3 regions of the Larkinella harenae genome follow, and region 1 is predicted to be linked to each of the others. Evidence: riboswitches for the same ligand, from Rfam matches in the RefSeq annotation. Region 1 holds a riboswitch; each other region holds the start of a gene.
What was found. Region 1 has a riboswitch for thiamine pyrophosphate ahead of thiS (sulfur carrier protein ThiS). Riboswitches for the same ligand answer to the same signal wherever they lie in the genome.

Region 2: another riboswitch for thiamine pyrophosphate. It lies ahead of thiM (hydroxyethylthiazole kinase); the one in region 1 lies ahead of thiS (sulfur carrier protein ThiS).
Region 3: another riboswitch for thiamine pyrophosphate. It lies ahead of ACYVH9_RS00055 (TonB-dependent receptor); the one in region 1 lies ahead of thiS (sulfur carrier protein ThiS).

Annotation. Positions count from the first base shown of each region.
Region 1 is NZ_BAAGWE010000001.1:2,087,109-2,093,493, forward strand. It holds gene ACYVH9_RS08460 (nucleoside hydrolase-like domain-containing protein) at 1-867, opposite strand, end outside; gene ACYVH9_RS08465 (HPP family protein) at 1,149-1,781, shown strand; gene ACYVH9_RS08470 (hypothetical protein) at 1,807-2,070, opposite strand; gene ACYVH9_RS08475 (hypothetical protein) at 2,084-3,373, opposite strand; TPP riboswitch at 3,736-3,833, shown strand; gene thiS (sulfur carrier protein ThiS) at 3,920-4,123, shown strand; gene thiC (phosphomethylpyrimidine synthase ThiC) at 4,126-6,003, shown strand; gene ACYVH9_RS08490 (thiamine phosphate synthase) at 6,018-6,385, shown strand, end outside.
Region 2 is NZ_BAAGWE010000001.1:1,459,768-1,466,152, forward strand. It holds gene ACYVH9_RS05835 (FecR family protein) at 1-796, opposite strand, end outside; gene ACYVH9_RS05840 (RNA polymerase sigma-70 factor) at 977-1,561, opposite strand; gene fabF (beta-ketoacyl-ACP synthase II) at 1,755-2,999, shown strand; TPP riboswitch at 3,031-3,132, shown strand; gene thiM (hydroxyethylthiazole kinase) at 3,178-3,984, shown strand; gene thiE (thiamine phosphate synthase) at 3,981-4,601, shown strand; gene thiD (bifunctional hydroxymethylpyrimidine kinase/phosphomethylpyrimidine kinase) at 4,662-5,468, shown strand; gene tenA (thiaminase II) at 5,473-6,141, shown strand; gene ACYVH9_RS05870 (GNAT family N-acetyltransferase) at 6,148-6,385, opposite strand, start outside.
Region 3 is NZ_BAAGWE010000001.1:7,876-14,260, forward strand. It holds gene mfd (transcription-repair coupling factor) at 1-1,827, opposite strand, end outside; gene ACYVH9_RS00035 (barstar family protein) at 1,920-2,357, opposite strand; gene ACYVH9_RS00040 (muconolactone Delta-isomerase family protein) at 2,389-2,685, opposite strand; gene ACYVH9_RS00045 (alpha/beta hydrolase) at 2,700-3,365, opposite strand; gene ACYVH9_RS00050 (ring-cleaving dioxygenase) at 3,450-4,391, opposite strand; TPP riboswitch at 4,536-4,633, shown strand; gene ACYVH9_RS00055 (TonB-dependent receptor) at 4,715-6,385, shown strand, end outside.

The sequences.
Region 1 (6,385 bases):
GGATAGGCTCGTGTTGCGCTTGAATACATGCCGCGGACTGTGGGCGAATTTTTCAAAACTGCCACCCCAGTTTTCGCTGGTCGGATTGGCGGGGTCGCTGTTCATCAGATAGAGCAGGGAAGGTGTATCGCCCATTTTGATGTGGCCCTGGTAATACTTTTTAAAATCGGTGCCCATGTGTCCGGCCCCGTGGATATACCGTTCATAATAATGACGGTTGGTGAGGCTATCCGGAACGCCGTTGGATGAAAACAAACCGAAATACGAGCTGTTGGCTTCGATCAGCCACAGGTTGGGAAACTGGCTGGCGATGTAGGCATAGCTATTGACACTCCATTTTTTGTTGGGGCCACCGATCCAGTAGACCCTGATCTTACTTTGGATTTCGGGCGCGTCGTGCAACGCCTGAGCCAGGTCTTCCAAACCGCCCCAGACCAGCACCCAAAGCGGTTGCGAGCTTTTTCTGTTGGCGCATTGGATGATCCATTCCGATCCTTCGGTCGCCGTGGTGTAGCCTTTGTAGGGAGCCGCCCCGTGCTGGCCCTGTTTGCAGACGGCCCGCAGGGCATCCGGGGATGGGTAATCGTTCTGGTGTTGCTTTAATTGGGGAAGGTCCTTTTCGTACAAGTCAATCAGTTCGAGGATGTTTTGCGTAGAACCGTTGCCATAGGAGGGAGACGAAATCAGCCCTTCGGTCTGAAACAGGTTGCTGTACATCAGGAAATGAATCATTGACTGATTGTCGTCCGGGTCGGTTCCGCCGATGTCGGTGCTGATGAGAACCCGGGGCTTAACCCGGGGAGAAGGCTGGGCGTTGAGTGCCAGAGCAACCAGTACCAGTACGTGCATCAGGAACACTTTTCTCATACGGAATTTCGGCGGGAACAGTCGCAACCGGTTGGCCCGAAATCGGGCGTTTCACTGAAAGAGACCTCGCGGTTTATTAATTGCTGTACGGTTTTGTTAAATCAGGGCGATCGTGATTGTATAAAGACTTTACGGACCGGCGTATACTGATGCAGATAGTGGGTTTGTCAAAAGGGTATTTCACGCGAAAATTCCCCTACTAAATTAGTTTGTGAGTTTTTTAGCCCGTTTCTTCGCAGGATAGGAACTATGTATCCGCGCTGGCGTGTAGTAAACGTGTTATGAGGAAGAAATTGAAGAGACAATACCGCATTGCCAAATATGTACTTTATCGCGAAACCATTCTAGAACCGCTCGACCATGTCTGGACTTTTATAGGCACCTTCGTCGCCATTGCTTCCATTGGATTATTGCAACAGGCTGATTTTTCCCGGCAGGATAGTGTTTTTCTGATTGGCTCATTCGGGGCCTCCTGTGTATTGATTTTCGGTGCCACAAACAGTCCGCTGGCGCAGCCCCGCAACCTGATTGGTGGCCATCTGCTGGCTTCCGTCATCGGGGTGGCGGTTCACAAGCTTTTTCCGGACCAACTCTGGTTATCATCGGCTCTGGCCGTTTCGCTAACGATTGTTGGGATGCAGATCACCAAGACGATGCACCCACCGGCGGGTGCCACCGCTTTGATTGCAAACATTGGTTCGGAAAAAATCACCAACCTGGGTTTTTATTATACCCTTACACCCGTTATGTCGGGCGTTATGATTCTGTTTCTCACCGCCATTGTTATCAACAACATTCCTTCAAAACGTTCGTATCCGGTGAAGCCGCTATCCTGGACCCGGTTGTATCGAAAACGGATGCGGTCGATCATCCGCTGGCAATCAGAACGAGTCATGAATGGCGAAAACCGTTGACCCAGGTAGGAGAGACGGAGGGCGATCAATAGGTGTCGATAAGTTCTACCCGGGCATTGGCCAGATGGTCGGTGATGGGTACCTCGCAGGATAGACGGCGAAAACCGTCGATTTTGACAACGCAGGTGCCGCAGCTACCCATCCCGCTGCACAGGCCAAATCCGGGGATAAAAAGTACATCGGAGATCAGGCTCATCAGCGAGGGATAGTGATGCCGATGGGTTTGCACCGGCACGTCCCGTTGCTGGTAAATAAGTGTAAAATGAATGGTTTCCGTCGGCGAAGTCATCCGTGCAAATAAACTATTTATTGGCAGAAACCGGGTCCCGGTAGGTAAACCACTTCCACGAAATTTGTAGTTGGGCAGTCAGAAGTAATAAAAAGCCCACCCACAGGCCGGCAGAAACCACAAACAGGCTGTAAAAATAAGCAGGCAGGCTATCATTCAGAAAACGGTTCAAAATGGGTTCGGTTACCAGGATGGTTTCCAGAGCGACGAAAAATCCGATGCTGCTTTTGAGTGCGAAATCCGAAACCGTCAGATGCTTATCCTGGATCGCCTTGCCGAACAAAAAAAAGCTGATGACGCCGATAAATACCAGATGCAAATAGGCAATCACCAGCGAACGTTGTTCATAAGCCCATTGGGCAGCCCAGGGCAGCGCCGACGCCGTTTGAAGAAGGAGTTTGAGGATAAAAGCCAGCCAGGCCAGTCGGTAAAGGGTAAACGTCCACGGTTGGAGGTGTTGCCGGAAAGTAGCCCGACGTTGCCAGAGCCACCCGGCCAGCCAGCCGCCTGTTCCCAGTTGCAGGATTGCAGAAAAAGCTCCGAGCGCCCAAACAAGCTCCGGTGGATCGGTCCAAAGCGCTGAGAGGCTGTAACTGCTGCCGCAACTGATCACCCAGGCGACTAACCCGTATCGGCGAATCGGATCGGGGAGAACCACTTTCCAGCGTTCGAGTTGCCGCATGAGCAGCGCCAGAATCCCGAATACAAACCAGCCGTTGTACAGAAAATGCAGGTAAAAATAAAGGGCAAGGTTGTAGGCGTTGGAATGGGCCAACCCTTTTGCTTTCAGAATGCCCACTGCGTAAGGCCCCAGCGTCGATAAAAACAGAAAGCCGACTCCAAACCGTAGCAGCGTAGCCGAAAAAGTTTGGTCAGGACGGAGGTGCCGCCAAAGCTTGATGCCGATGCCGTAGGTAAGCCAGACGTGCAAGGTCGAGAAAAGAATGGACCCCGCTGCATAGCCCTGGATGGGGAAAAGTGCCAGCATTCCGGCCACTGAAAGTTGCAAGGCCAGCCACCAGTGCCGGTAGGTCCGGGCTTCTTCAGGAGCGACGAACTCACTCCAAATAGCTGTCAGTAAGGCATTGAATGCCCAGCCCAGCAAAACCACGTGCGAGTGGGCGTGTAGCCAATTCATATAGTTGAACGCTTCGACGGGCCAGAGGACCAGCATGCGCAGCCCCATTCCGATGGCACCCGCCAGGACCAGCCAGACCAGAGCCATTCGCCATTGCAGGGTAAAAACAGACGTGCGCAAGACGTCCTGATGGCGGGGCTGGGGAGGTTCTGTAAGCGTTTTCATACCGGTTTTTCGGAGATATTTCCGAACCCAAAGGTCGAAGTACGTTACTAAGCTACTCGACCAGGAAAGTTATCGTCAAAAATAGCGGAAGCCAGCTTTCCTGCCGTTGACCAGCAGTAGTAGCCAAGGATGATTTCAATCAGTTTTGGGGTACGGTTTATAATCTTAACGAAAGACTTGTCTGCCATTAGGGCCTTGATTAGGAGCCAAGTGGGTCGCGGGGCTGGCCCTTGGTTCACTTTGTTGCGGTTTTCTCTGGAACGCTGACGTTAGACAGAGTTCTGGTGAAAGGAAGCGAAATTTTATACTGACTTATTTAGGCAGAAAGAAACAGAGCCTTATATTTGCCCAGCTTAACACAAGCCAAACTTTAGGGGTGTTCGCCTTCGGGCGGGCTGAGATGATACCCTCTGAACCTGAACAGGGTAATGCCTGCGAAGGGAAAAGTGACTCGTTGGACCAAACCGTACGCGGCTGCGTAGGTGGTTTGGCCATTCATTTTCATCCTCCCCGCTGTTTGGCCGAACCGAAACCGGTTGCCAAATCATGCAAGTCAAACTCAATTCACAACCCGTCGATTGTCCGACAGCCAGTACGCTGCTGGGGCTGCTGCAAACGCTTGGTCTGTCCGACCAGAAAGGCATTGCCGTAGCCTGCAACGACCGCATTATTCCACGCGCCCGCTGGGGCCAGACTTCCCTTCAGGAAGCCGATTCTATCACGCTTATTCAAGCCACTCAGGGAGGATAATTATGAGCCAGAAAACTGAAAAACAGCCTGCACCGCAGTCCATCACCCGCGAACCGCTGACGGGATCGCGCAAAATTTACGTACCTGGTCAATTACACAACATTCGCGTGGCAATGCGCGAAATCGTCGTTTCGGATACCGTCAGCCACCTCAACGGCCCGGAAATCAGAACCGCCAACGCGCCCGTTACCGTCTACGACACCAGCGGCCCGTACACGGACCCAGCGGTGCCCATCGACCTGCAAAAAGGCTTGCCCCGGCTGCGTGAGTCCTGGATTCGGGAGCGCAACGACGTGGAAGAACTACCGGATTTTTCGTCTGATTACTGCCGCCAGCGTATGGCCGACGCCCGACTGGATTCGTTGCGGTTCGAGCACATTCGTAAGCCGCTGCGGGCCAAACCGGGCCAGAACGTCACGCAATTGCACTACGCGCGCCAGGGAATCATTACGCCGGAGATGGAATACATCGCCATCCGCGAAAATCAGCGCATTGATGCCATCCGAGGGGCTGACCCGCTGAAGGAGCAGCACCCCGGCAACAGCTTCGGGGCCAACACACCGAAAGGTTTCATCACGCCGGAATTTGTGCGGCAGGAAGTGGCCGCTGGCCGGGCCATCATCCCCTCGAACATCAACCACCCGGAAAGTGAGCCGATGATTATTGGGCGTAATTTTCTGGTAAAAATCAACACCAACATCGGTAATTCGGTAGTGACGTCGAGCATTGAGGAAGAGGTCGAAAAGGCCGTATGGAGTTGTCGCTGGGGGGGCGATACGCTGATGGATTTATCGACAGGTAAGCACATTCACGAAACCCGGGAGTGGATTATCCGTAACTGCCCGGTGCCCGTTGGAACCGTGCCGATTTATCAGGCGCTCGAAAAAGTGAACGGCAAGGCCGAAGACCTGACCTGGGAGCTTTTCCGCGATACGCTCATTGAACAGGCCGAACAGGGGGTCGATTATTTCACGATTCACGCGGGCGTTCGGTTGCGTTACATTCCGCTGACGGCCAAGCGAGTAACGGGTATTGTGTCGCGGGGTGGCAGCATTCTGGCTAAATGGTGTCTGGCGCATCATCGCGAAAACTTCCTGTATACCCATTTCGAGGAAATCTGCGAAATTATGAAAGCCTACGACGTGGCGTTTTCGCTGGGCGACGGTCTGCGGCCCGGTTCTATTGCCGACGCCAACGACGCGGCCCAATTTGCCGAACTCGAAACGCTGGGCGAACTGACCAAAATCGCCTGGAAACACGATGTGCAGGTGATGATCGAAGGCCCTGGTCACGTACCGATGCACCTCATCAAGGAGAACATGGAAAAGCAGCTTCAGCACTGCGACGAAGCGCCGTTTTATACCCTTGGTCCGCTGACGACCGACATTGCGCCCGGTTACGACCACATCACGTCTGCCATCGGAGCGGCCATGATTGGCTGGTACGGAACGGCCATGCTCTGCTACGTGACACCGAAAGAGCACTTGGGGCTGCCCAACAAAAAAGACGTCAAAGACGGGGTGATTACCTACAAGATTACCGCCCATGCCGCCGATCTGGCCAAGGGGCATCCGGGGGCGCAATACCGCGACAATGCCCTGAGCAAAGCCCGCTTCGAATTCCGGTGGGAAGACCAGTTCAACCTGTCGCTGGACCCCGACACGGCCCGATCTTTCCACGACGAAACGTTGCCCGCCGAAGGGGCCAAAATTGCCCATTTCTGTTCAATGTGCGGCCCGCATTTCTGCTCGATGAAGATCACGCAGGATGTCCGTGCGTATGCGGAGCAGCAGGGATTAGCCGAAGCGGATGTGCTAGACAAGGCGATGGAAATCAAAGCGAAGGAATTTGTGGAGCAGGGCGCTCAGATTTATCAATAAGCCGAAAAATGAGCATGAATAGTAGTCGATTACAGTACATCACCACCTCCCCCGAACAGGCCGACGCAGCTTGTCGGGCGGGGGTAGACTGGGTGCAGTTGCGGATTAAAAACCGCAGCGCAGCCGATTGGAAGGCGCTGGCCCTCGAAACGCTGGCCGTTTGCCGCCAGTACAACGCCCGGCTGATCATCAACGATAACGTGGCCCTGGCCGGTGAAATCGGTGCCGATGGGGTTCATGTCGGGACAGAAGACCTGCCCGTGGCCGAAGCCCGGCGGTTGCTGGGGCCTTCGGTGATCATCGGCGGCACGGCCAACACCCTGGAGGACATTCGAGCCCACCACGCTGCCGGAGCAACCTACATTGGTCTCGGGCCGTACCG
Region 2 (6,385 bases), 630 kb from region 1:
TAATAGGCTTGGCTACCAGACTTGTTACAAAGTGATTGTTGGAATGGTAGTAGGTCACTTGCTGGTTGGGGTTTAGCACCACGCCGTTGTTGAGGCCCTCCCGGCTAATAGCTTTGACGGGTTCCCGGCGTTCAACGATGACTTTTCCCGTCATGACCGACACCACCACATCCCGGGAATCTTGCTGGTCGGAGCGGACAAGGAAGCTGGTGCCCACAACTTTCGTGGCAATCTCTCCGGTGTATACGATAAAGGGCTTGTGCGCGTCTTTGGTGACGTCAAAAAACGCCACCCCGTTCAGGTGCACTTCCCGTACGTCTGTGCTGAACGGTTGTGGAAACTGAACCCGGCTGCCGGGGTGCAGCGTGATCCGGCTGCCATCGTCCAGCAAGACGGTTTTAGTGGTGGAACCGGTGTTGATTTCTTCGCGGAGGCCTGTTGTTGCGGCTAGGGGTCCGACCCGCAATTCGTCCCTGGAAAAGACCCGAATGTAGACCAGCCCACCGATCAGCAGCAGCGAAGCAGCCAGCGCGAGCTGAAAATACCAGGAGCGCCAGAGACCGATGCTGGGGCGCGCCCAACCCGGTTGCGGGTTGGCTTTGCCGTTGATCTGTTCCTGAATCTGTTGCCAGATGAGGGTCTGGAGTTCGGCCTGGCTGTATTTTCCGGATTCCAGCGGGCGTTGCACACCGGTTTGGTTGTACCAGGCGTCGATGGCTTGTCGCTCTTCGTCACTACAGGTTCCTTCCAGGTAGCGCTTCAATAAAAGGGGAAGGTCCTCTCGGCGAATATCCATGATCAGAGTTTAGGCGTTTGTAGAAAACAGGCACTGGCCGCAGCCACCCGATTTGCTACAAGTCACATTGGGCTGCCCCCGACCGCAAATAGTTTAGAAACTTGTGGGATAAGTACTATGAATTAGCCTCTTAGTAGATAAAGTTCTTTGATTAGTACAATGAGTGGTGCTGCCAACGGCTTAGCGGAAAAAACCAATGAACAGAAAAAGGTAAGTTGCGAAGTTTTTCAGGTGTGACCGCAACAGGCGAAGCGACTGGGTGATGTGGTATTCGACGGTGCGTTCGGGAATGTGCAGAAATTCCGAAATTTCCTTGACGGTTTTGTGCTCCAGCCGGTTTAAGCGAAAGATTTCCCGAGTTTTCAGCGGCATGTGTTCCAGCACCTCTTCAACGGCTTTGTGCAGGTCTTCGTAAGCCAGGTTGTTTTCGGCCCGTTCGTCGAAATAACTGACCAGGTCCTCCACGCCGGGGTCCCAGTACTTTTTCCGAATCAGGGCGTCCCGGATGTAGTTAATAACTTTATACTTGACAGCCGTAAATAAATAGCGGTCGAGGTGGTCGATGTTCAGTTTTTCCCGCCGTTCCCAGAGTTCGACGAAGATATCCTGAACGATCTCGGCGGCCGCTTCTTCCGATTGAAGCCTTCGGGCCGCTACCCTGAATAGGTCGTTCCAATAGCGTAAATAGATGGCCTGAAACGTCTCAGGGTCAAGGCTATTTAAGCGGTTGGTCGGCGTATCTTTAGGAAGGTTTGAAAACTCCATAAAGGGTCAAATTTGCAAGGCTATAGTCGAATCAATACACCTGGCCTTCTGGGAAGGACCAAATGAATACTCAAAATTTTCATAAAAACCGTTGACGGAACTGTCCTGTACTTGCCTGTAAAAGTTTTCGAAAGAATGGAATCAATGTGCGGTGGGTTCTTTTTCTTTGCGGGCTCATTGTATTACTGATGTCATGTTACACCGCGTTGTTATTACCGGATTAGGCGCTTTTACACCCATTGGCTCTACCCTTCCGACCTTCTGGCAAAACGTGGTCGAAGGGCGGTCGGCAATGGGCCCCATCACTCGTTTCGATGCCTCGTTGTTTCGGACCCGGTTTGCGTCCGAAATCCCCCATTTTGATCCGCTGCCGTACCTGGGCCGCACCGACAGCAAGCGGACGGATCGGTTTACGCAGTTTGCGCTGATTGCCGCCGAGCAGGCCATTCAGGATTCCGGTTTTGACCTGGGAAAAATGGATCCGTTTGATGTGGGCGTAATCTGGGGTTCGGGGCAGGGCGGAACCGAAACACTGGAAGACCAAACCACCGAGTTTGCCCGGGGCGACGGCCAGCCACGCTTTAGCCCGTTTCTGGTTCCCAAGGTGTTGGTCAACCTGGCGTCGGGGATGATTTCGATCCGGCACGGTTTTATGGGAATCAACTATACGGCGGTTTCGGCCTGCGCAAGTTCCAACTCGGCGCTGATGGATGCGTTTAACTACATTCGGCTCGGAAAAGCCAAAATCATCGTCAGTGGGGGCTGCGATGCCGCCATTACCCCGTCTTCATTCGGTGGCTATTGTTCCATGAAAGCCATGTCGACCCGGAACGATGACCCGGCCACGGCTTCGCGACCGTTCGATGTCGAGCGCGACGGTTTTGTGATGGGCGAAGGAGCCGGAGCCATCATTCTGGAAGAATACGAACACGCCGTTCGGCGGGGCGCTACGATTTACGGGGAAATGACCGGGGCTGCCATGACCGGCGACGCTTACCACATTACGGCTACCCATCCCGATGGCATCGGCGCAACGCGGGCCATGCAACTGGCGCTGACCGAGGCCCGCGTCAACATCGAAGACCTGGATTACCTGAATGCCCACGCGACCTCAACGCCGGTCGGGGATTTGTCGGAAATGAAAGCCGTGGCGCAACTGACCGGCTCGAAAAAGACAAAGCTGCACATCAGCGCGACCAAATCCATCACCGGGCACCTGATGGGCGGAGCCGGAGCGATCGAAGCCATCATCAGCCTGCTGGCCCTGCGCGACAACGTTATTCCACCCACCATCAACACCACCGTGCGCGATCCGGCTATTCCCGAAAGTCTGAATATTGTTTTCCGGGAAGCACGGACTACCGAGGTCAAAACCGCTATGAGCAATACCTTCGGGTTTGGTGGGCACAACGGGATCGTAGTTTTTCAGAAAATATAAAAACCGTACGGCGAAATACCCTACCTTTGCCGGGCAACTTTAGGGGTGTCAGGACCAGCATGGACTGACTGAGAGCATACCCTCACCACCTGATGCAGTTTGTACTGCCGTAGGGAAAAGTTTCCGGGAAACCGTTCGCCCCTCTGAAGTTGCTGTAGATAAACCGACCGACAGCAACATGTATCCAACTCCTCAATCTGTCTGGGCCGACCTGGAAACGATTCGCGCGCAGGCTCCGCTCATCCACAACATCACCAATTTCGTGGTGATGAACAACACGGCCAACGCCCTACTCGCCCTCGGTGCTTCGCCCGCGATGGTGCACGCTCCCGAAGAAACCGAAGATTTCGTTTCCATTTCCAACGCGCTGGTGGTCAACATCGGAACGCTCGATGCCACATTTGTTGCGGGCATGAAACTGGCCATGCGCCGGGCGAAGGATCTGGGGAAACCGGTGATTTTTGACCCCGTTGGCGTGGGTGCAACGGCTTTTCGCAATCAGGTCAGTCAGGAGTTGTTGTCGCTGGCTGCGCCCGCCATCATCCGTGGCAATGCGTCGGAAATTATGGCACTGGCCGGTCTGAATGCCCAAACCAAGGGCGTAGACAGTACCGTGGGTTCCGAGGCAGCCGTCGAAGCGGCCAAACGACTGAGCAACGTCTGGGGCAGTGTCGTCGTGGTCAGTGGTGCCATCGATTACATCATCCGTGGGGAGCAGGTGGCTACCGTTGCCAACGGACATCCACTCATGACCAAGGTGACGGGGATGGGCTGCACCGCTACGGCTCTGATCGGCGCGTTTGCGGCCGTGAATCCCGATTATTTCCGGGCGGCTACACACGCCATGACCGTGATGGGAATAGCCGGAGAACGGGCGGTGCAGAAACAGGCCGCGCCCGGAAGTTTGCAGGTGAACTTTCTCGATGCCTTGTACCAACTGACCGAGGCTGATCTGGCGGAAGGGCTAAACCAACCACAGGTATGAACGGGTTGTATTTGGTGACCGACAGCGGCATTGGTGCGCAGGCCGGGCACCGCCTGCCGTTTATCGTCGAGGAAGCGTGCCGGGCTGGGGTGCAATGGGTGCAACTGCGTGAGAAAGCCATCACGACCCGTGCTTTTGTGGAACTGGGGGCCGAATTGAAACGAATCACACAAACTTACGGGGCCAAACTGATTATCAACGACCGGATTGATGTGGCATTGGCGATCGATGCCGACGGCGTACACGTGGGGCAGGACGACATGCCGCACGAGCTGGCGCGGGCGCTCATTGGTCCGAACAAAATCCTGGGTTTGTCGGTGAACAACCGAACGGAGCTGCAAGCCGCCGAAGGAGCCGACGTTGATTACCTCGGGGTGGCGGCTATCTTTCCGACGCCCACCAAGCAGGACACGTCCAGCGCACTCGGGCTGGACGGCCTTCGGGAGCTTTGTTGCCTGACCAAGCTGCCCACGTTCGCGATTGGTGGGATCAACGCCGATAATATTCGGGCGATCAGGCAAACGGGCGTATCGGGTGCCGCCGTGGTTTCGGCCATTTGTGGCCAGCCGTCGCCTTACGAAGCCACCCGTGAACTGATTCAACGGGCTGATTGGTAACGCGGGCAGCTAATGCCTGAAAAACCGTACCGCATGTCAACCTCTTAATTTTTCTCCATCATGAAAACATACGCACGCGCGCTGACGATTGCCGGTTCTGACAGTGGCGGAGGAGCCGGAATTCAGGCTGATCTGAAAACGTTTGCTGCCCTCGGTTGCTACGGCATGTCGGTCCTGACGGCTCTGACGGCCCAGAATACCAAAGGGGTCAGCGGGATATTCCCAGTTCCGGCTACCTTTGTTGGGGACCAGATGAGGGCTGTTCTGAGTGATATCGGTGCCGATGCCGTTAAAATCGGAATGCTGCATTCGCCGGAAGTTATCGAACAGATAGCCCAGACGCTGACGGAATTTGGCATAAAAACCGTTGTGCTTGATCCGGTGATGGTGGCAACCAGTGGGGATAAATTGTTGCAGGACGACGCCATCGACGCGCTCAGGTCCCGGTTGCTGCCGCTGGCGTCGGTGATTACGCCCAACCTGCCCGAAGCGGGCGTTTTGCTGGGGCGATCCATCGGTACGTTTGCTGAAATGCAACAGGCAGCCATTGATTTGAGCCAGTTTTGTCCGGGTGCTATCCTGGTTAAAGGCGGGCATTTAACGACCGACGAAAGCACGGATTTGCTGCGCCTTCCTTCGGGCGAAATGCATTCGTTTTCGACGCCCCGGATCGACACCCCGAATTCGCACGGGACGGGGTGCACGCTTTCCTCCGCGGTGGCCGCCGGGCTGGCCAAAGGCTTATCGGTTGTTGAAGCCGTATCGATGGCTAAAGATTACCTGACGCAGGCGCTTCAGATAGGGTCGGTGTATCGGCTGGGGCAGGGTCACGGACCCGTTCATCATTTTTTCAACGTTTGGCAGTAACGCAATGGCATCATTTACCACCCAGCTCTGGAGTGATATTCTACCGGTTTACGACGCAATTTTACGGCACGGTTTTGTGCAGCAACTAACGGCGGGGAGCCTGCCTGGCGCGACGTTTCAGTATTACATTCAGCAGGATGCGCTTTATTTGACTGATTTCAGCCGGGCATTGAATCAACTAGCGGCCCGTTCGTCGCAGCCGGATGAACTATTGCAGTTGACGCAATTTGCCCAGAATGCGATTCTGGTAGAGCGGGCGCTGCACGAAACTTACTTCGCGCTGTATCAAATCGAACCGGCAACCGAGAAAATGCCGGCCTGTTTTGCGTACACGAATTACCTGCTGGCCACTACCTCGCTGCAATCGCTGGCGGTGGGGGCAGCTGCGGTACTGCCCTGTTTCTGGATTTACCGGGAAGTGGGGAAGTTCATCTACCAGCGCGCTGTTCTGAAAAACCCCTATCGGAGCTGGATTGATACCTACGCGGGCGAGGCTTTTGATCAGTCGGTTAAGCAGATGCTGGACCTGACCGATCGGCTGGCGGAATCGGCGGGGCTGGCCGAACGCGAAAAAATGCGGGAAGCGTTTCGGACTGCGAGCCGGCTGGAGTGGTATTTCTGGAACGATGCGTATACGCAAAACCGCTGGCAGGTGGGGTTTGAGGGGTTATAAAACCGCTTACTCATCCAGGATCTCGGCGGCTAATGAATGGACGGTTTTCCACGAAAACGGCAGCCATTGCCCATTGCTGTCATCGAATACTTCCGTGGCGGCTTCGCAGGGAAACAATTTATAATCGAATTTGGGGTAGTTACTAACCATGTAACCGGGGTAGTAGTACTGTTTTTGCAGGTGCCGGGCGTAGTTGATTTTCTGCAACATCAGGTATTTTCCCAAGCTATAACGGCGGTAGTCG
Region 3 (6,385 bases), 2.1 Mb from region 1:
TGCAGCTGCCTTGAAAGCCGCCCGAATGGCCACTTCGGTTTTACCGAAACCAACATCGCCACAAACCAGCCGATCCATCGGATGCGATTGCTCCATATCGACTTTCACGTCCGCCGTAGCCTTGGCCTGGTCGGGCGTATCTTCGTAAATAAAGGACGATTCCAGTTCGACCTGCATAAAACTATCCGGTGAAAAGGCAAAACCGGGAGCCTGCCGCCGTTTGGCGTAAAGAGCAATCAGCTCTTTGGCAATATCCTTGACCTGCTTCTTGACCCGCGACTTTTTCAGTTCCCACTCCTGCGAACCGAGCTTACTCATAACGGGTGGTGTACCTTCTTTACCCGTGTATTTTGCAATCTTGTGTAAGCTGTGAATACTGACCAGCAGAATGTCATTATCGCGGTAAATCAACCGGATAGCTTCCTGTTCGCGGCCGCCTACGTCCACTTTCTCCAGACCCGCAAACCGCCCGATACCATGATCGACGTGCGTGACGAAATCGCCCGGTTGCAGGGTTTTGAGTTCCCGCAGGGTCAACGCTTTGGACTTCGAGAACTTATCCCGAACCCGGTATTTATAGTAGCGGTCGAAAATCTGGTGATCTGTATAACACACCACTTTCGTCTGCTCGTCGATAAAACCTTCTTTGAGTGAAATGCTCAGCGGTTGAAACTTCAGGAACGGATCAAGTTCTTCAAAAATGGTTTTTAGCCGTTCCTGCTGTTTGTACGATTCGGCCGCAATAATGTTGGTATAACCTTTCGACTGGTTTTCAGACAGGTTTTCAACCAGCCGCTTAAACTCTTTGTTGAACGATGGCTGTGCTTTGGAAACATAAGCCAGTTTGTTGTCGGTCTTGAAATAAAACCGTCGGCCAAACTCAACCGTCCGGAAGGTCTTTACCTGATTTAGAAAGCCCCGGCGGGTTTCAAATAGTACGTTCGGATCTGAAACAATCTGGATGCCGCCTTTACTGCCCAACAAACTGGTCAGATTATGCTCGGCTTTTTCAAAGTTTTTCTCAATGATTTCGAGCGTAAGTTCCACGTCCTTAAACCAGAGCGTGGCTGTTTGAGCGAAAAAGTCCAGGAACGGTTCCCGAGTTTCGTGGATTAATTTGTTTTCGATATTAGGAATAATGCTGATGTGATCAACCGCATCGGTAGAAAGCTGGCTTTCAGGGTTGAACAGACGAATGCTTTCGATTTCGTCGCCGAAGAGCTCAATTCGGTACGGAAATTCGCTGGCAAACGAAAAAACGTCGATAATACCACCGCGAATCGAAAACTGGCCCGCTTCGTACACAAAATCCGTCTTCTCGAAATCGTAGCTATTGAGCAGTTCGTTGATGAAATTGGCATCCAGTTTATCGCCGGTTTTGACCGACAACGTGTTGGCGCGCAACGATCGTTTGTTGATTACTTTTTCCGATAACGCTTCCGGATACGTCACCACGATGACGTTCGATTTGGCCTCGGAATTCAGTTTATTCAGTACTTCGGCCCGCATCAGCACATTGGCGTTTTCAATCTCCTCGTACTGATACGGTTTTTTATACGACATCGGAAAAAACAACACTTCCTCGCCCAGCAGATTTTGGAGGTCGTTGTAGAAGTAAGAGGCTTCTTCCCGATCGCTTAAAACAAATAAAAACGTGGATGGATGCATGCGGTAAACAGACGCAGCCAGCACAGCATCTAAGCTGCCGGTGATGCCTTTCAACTGAATGCGGGAAGGCTCGGCGGTGTGTGTTTGGCGGAATTGTTCACCAATAATTTTGATGAAGCTATCTTCGGTATAAAGCGTAATTAAATCAGCTACTTTCATAAAAATATAAATACCAAAAGCCGCAGAGAGCACCATCTCCCTGCGGCAAAAGGCAACAGATAAACCGTTTCATGTCGGTTTTGTTGCAAAAACTAACTTATAGAATCGTAGACAAATCCTTCTTTATTCAGCAAGGCCGCCAACGAATCGCTGGGTTGAAATAAAATTACTAATTGCCGGGCCGAAAGTCCTTCTTCGTCCTCGTCCACCCATTTCCAGTCTTCGGCGGCTACGTCCAGGATGTTCAATAATTCGCCTTTGCGGGCTTCTACCTTTTCCTGCGACAGAAAGGCGTCTGGGTGCGTAACATAAATTGCAATCTTATCGTCATCCAGCCACTCCAGATCGTTCAGGGCTTCGTCCAGCGATTCCAGGTTGAATTCAAAGTAGTCGGGAAACCGAAGCTCGCGGGCAATCTGGTCGAAAAACTGTTTCAGCGTTTGGGCTTTCTGACCATTGATCCGGGCAATTCGAAAGTCAACGTAGTCTTTCAGCTCCGAATCCGATTGAATGAATCTAAAATTTGCCATGAACAAGAAAAAATAACCCGGCAAAAATAGTTTAATTCAGTGAAAACAGGGGCATTCTTAATGAAACGATATTATTGAACATCAACTCCGTAATGGTTGGATCCATGAAGTTGATCAACGGAAATTCGGAAACAATTTCCATTACCTCAAATTCCGTCTGCGCTTTCACCACGCACCATAATTTCTGGCGGTCGAGAGATAGCGCATACGTAACGAGTTTTCCGTTTTCCATCAATTCATTTACTTTCAGCCGCTGGAGCGGAATCTTAACCGTAAAATCCTCGGTCATTTCAGCCGGGAGATCGAATTCTACCATAAACTGGCTCATAGGGCGTGGTAGTTTTAGGTGTACAATTCACGGACGGGCGCGCCGGATGTGGGCGAACCGTCAATCAACTGATTAACAATCTTTAGCTCATCTTCGTTGACCGAGTGCGCAAAATTTGGATATAATTTCATTTTTACCCCCGCACCCATCGACCGGAACACACCTTCTGACTCAATAACACGCTCTTTCGGAATGTGTGGATCGATATCGCTGCAGCCCAGAAAAACCGGTGTTTCTTCCAGTTCGCCCTCGTACAAGCGGGGTGTACCCGGCGGGCCGATCAACCCGCCACTTAAGCCGAAAACACCTCCGTACGGCATGGCATTGCGAGCCACGAACTCCAGCGCCAGACAGGCACCCTGCGAAAAACCGAGCCAGAATATCTGCGGTGGTTTAAAATTATAGTCCGACTGTAACCGCGCCCGCAAACTGCTCAGTACCTGAAGAGCCGCCGACAAGTAGGGTTCATTCTCTTCAAGCGGACTCATAAACGAATATGGATACCACGTTCCCTGGTGGGCCTGCGGAGCGATGAAGGCAAAATCCTGGTCTTCGATATAATCTGACAACGACAAAATATCGCGCGCCGACGCCCCGCGGCCGTGCACCATTACCATCACTTTTGAAGCTTTTTCCAGCGGTTTTCCGGCTGTAAGGAAGTTATTGGGATCGTGTATCATAGTGTTTGGGAATATGGGCCTGCGATAAAAGGTGCGGGGCGGAGGGTCGTTTTTTCGTACCCTCACCCCGCCACCTTCTGCTCGTTATTTCACTTCAATTTTCGGTAGAGCCGCTTCTATTTTTTCACGCCGGGGTTCGTACCACTCCGGCAATTTAAGCGTTTTACCCAATTCGGCAACGGGTTCATCCACTGCAAAGCCCGGAGGATTGGTAGCGACTTCGAACAGAATGCCGCCCGGCTCGCGGAAATAAATGCTGTGGAAATAATTCCGGTCCTGAACGGGCGTCACCTGATAGCCTGCTTTCAGCAATTGCTGTTGCAAAACAAGTTGCGATTCGTCCGAATCCGTCGAAAACGCCACGTGGTGAACCGAACCGACGCCCTGGTGTGCCCGAAGCTCGTTCGCAGCGTGCCGCACATCCACGTAATTGCCAGAACCGCCTTTGCCCGCCTGGAACCGAAATAAACCGGTTTCTTCTGATACCAACGTATGACCCAGGTATTCAGTTAATAATTTTATGGTATCGTCCACTTTGACCTCGTTCAAGGTAACGGTGTGAAAGCCTTTGACGGCGAATTCGGTCGGAATAAAACCGTTCGACCAGCCCGGCCTTGTATCCTGATCATGAGCCACCAGCTCGATACCCATGCCGTCGAAATCGTCAAACCGCAGGTAGGTTTCGTTAAACCGTTGGTATGGGCCGGTAAATGGAATATTAAACTCATGCAAGCGATTAATCCAGAAACTCAGCGACGCCGTCGGAACCGAAAACGCCGTATAGGTCAACTGGCCCCCACCCTTCCGACCGCGAATGAGGCCTTTCCCGTATGGGAAGAACGTCAGAATACTACCCGGCGATCCGGTTTCGTCACCGTAATACAGGTGGTAAACATCCGGGGCGTCAAAATTGATGGTTTTCTTGACCAACCGTAGTCCTAGAATGTGCGTATAAAAATCGACATTACTTTGGGCATCACCGGCGATAGCCGTAACGTGGTGTAATCCATTAACGAGCGTTTCCATGGTCTGAGAGTTTTAATGAGTAATATGAGTCTTTTTCTTTAAATGTATCGACATTTAATGTAAATACATTTAATTTTTTGCTAAAGTTCACTACTACCTAATATTTCTGTAAATATGCTTTTTTGAATTACCTTTGCAGCGCTAATCTTACAAAAGGGGTGCCTTAATACAACGGGCTGAGATTATACCCATTGAACCTGCACCGGGTAATGCCGGCGAAGGGAACGTATTCACAGATGGTATACCTGTGCGTACTATTTACTCAAAAATCAACTAATTAGCAGATAGGTTGGCCCTTGCCTATTGTGACTTTTTCGTGCATCATGAAGAAAATTACAATTCGGCACCATGTCATCTATTTTACTGGCTTGCTAGGGCTCTTTTTTCTATCGGCGCTACCGGCCTGGGCGCAATTTTCCATTTCCGGAACTGTCAACGATGTTGAGGGCGGAGTGTTGCCCGGCACAGCCATTACCGTCGAGGGGACCTTTAAAGGCACGTTTGCCGACGCCAATGGCGAGTTTCGCCTGACCAACTTAAAACCGGGCGCGGTGAAGTTACGGTTTTCGCTGCTGGGTTATGAACCGGTTTTACAGACAGTGGAGCTCAATCGGAACGAGCAGCTGGTTGTGGCGTTGGCTAAAACCGTTGTGGTGGTGGATGAGGTGGTTGTAAGTGCCACACGCGCTAACCAGAAGTCGGCAGTTGCCTATACCAATGTTTCAGGGCGAGAACTTACCAAACAGAATCTGGGACAGGATATTCCGTTGCTCCTGAACTTTACGCCATCGCTTGTGACTACCTCCGACGCGGGCGCAGGTGTTGGCTATACCGGTTTCCGGATTCGGGGTTCGGACGCAACGCGGATCAATATAACCGTCAACGGGATTCCCTACAACGATGCGGAATCACAAGGTACGTTCTGGGTCAACATGCCGGATATTGCCTCATCGGTGAGCAGCATTCAGATTCAGCGCGGAGTGGGAACATCTACCAATGGCGCGGGCGCTTTTGGGGCTTCGGTCAACGTGCAAACAAACAGTTTCGAGAAAAATCCGTACGGCGAAGTCGACGTTTCGGGTGGCTCTTTCAATACCTTAAAAACCACGGTAAAAGCGGGTTCTGGCTTGTTAAAGTCGGACGCGACCCCGGGACATTTTGTGGTGGATGCCCGGCTGTCCCGAATCGTATCTGATGGTTATATCGACCGGGCATCGTCCAATCTGAAATCGTTTTATGTCTCCGGCGGCTGGTACGGCAAAAAGAGCTTCGTGCGTTTAAATGTGTTCTCAGGCACGGAGCGCACCTACCAGGCCTGGGATGGTGTTCCGGAAAGTCTTCTGAAAACCAACCGAACCTATAACGCTTATACCTACGACAACGAAGTTGATAATTACCAGCAGGATCATTACCAGCTCATTAGCTCCCACGAATTAAGCCGAAACTGGCGTCTGAATGCTTCGTTACATTACACAAAAGGCCGGGGTTACTACGAACAATTCCGGGCCAATAACCGGCTTTCCGACTACGGTTTGCCCAACGTGGTGATTGGCGATTCCACCATCAGCCGCACGGATTTGATTCGTAGACGCTGGCTGGATAATGACTTTTACGGAGCGGTTTTTTCGCTGGATTACAACAGTTTCGGTAAACTGACCGCCAACATCGGCGGGGGTTGGAACCAGTATACCGGCAAGCATTTTGGAGAAGTAATCTGGGCGCGGTTTGCCAGTACGAGCGACATTCGACACCGGTATTACGACAACGACGCAACCAAAACGGATTTCAACCTGTACGGGAAAGCCTATTACCAGTTCAGTTCAAAATTCAATGCGTACGTTGATTTGCAGGTGCGAACCGTTGATTACTCATTTTTAGGATTTGACAACCAGCTCCGGAATGTACAGCAGGACGATAAGCTAAGCTTTTTCAATCCGAAAGCTGGGATTACCTACACCCTGAACGACCGCAGCAGTGTGTATGCTTCATTTGGC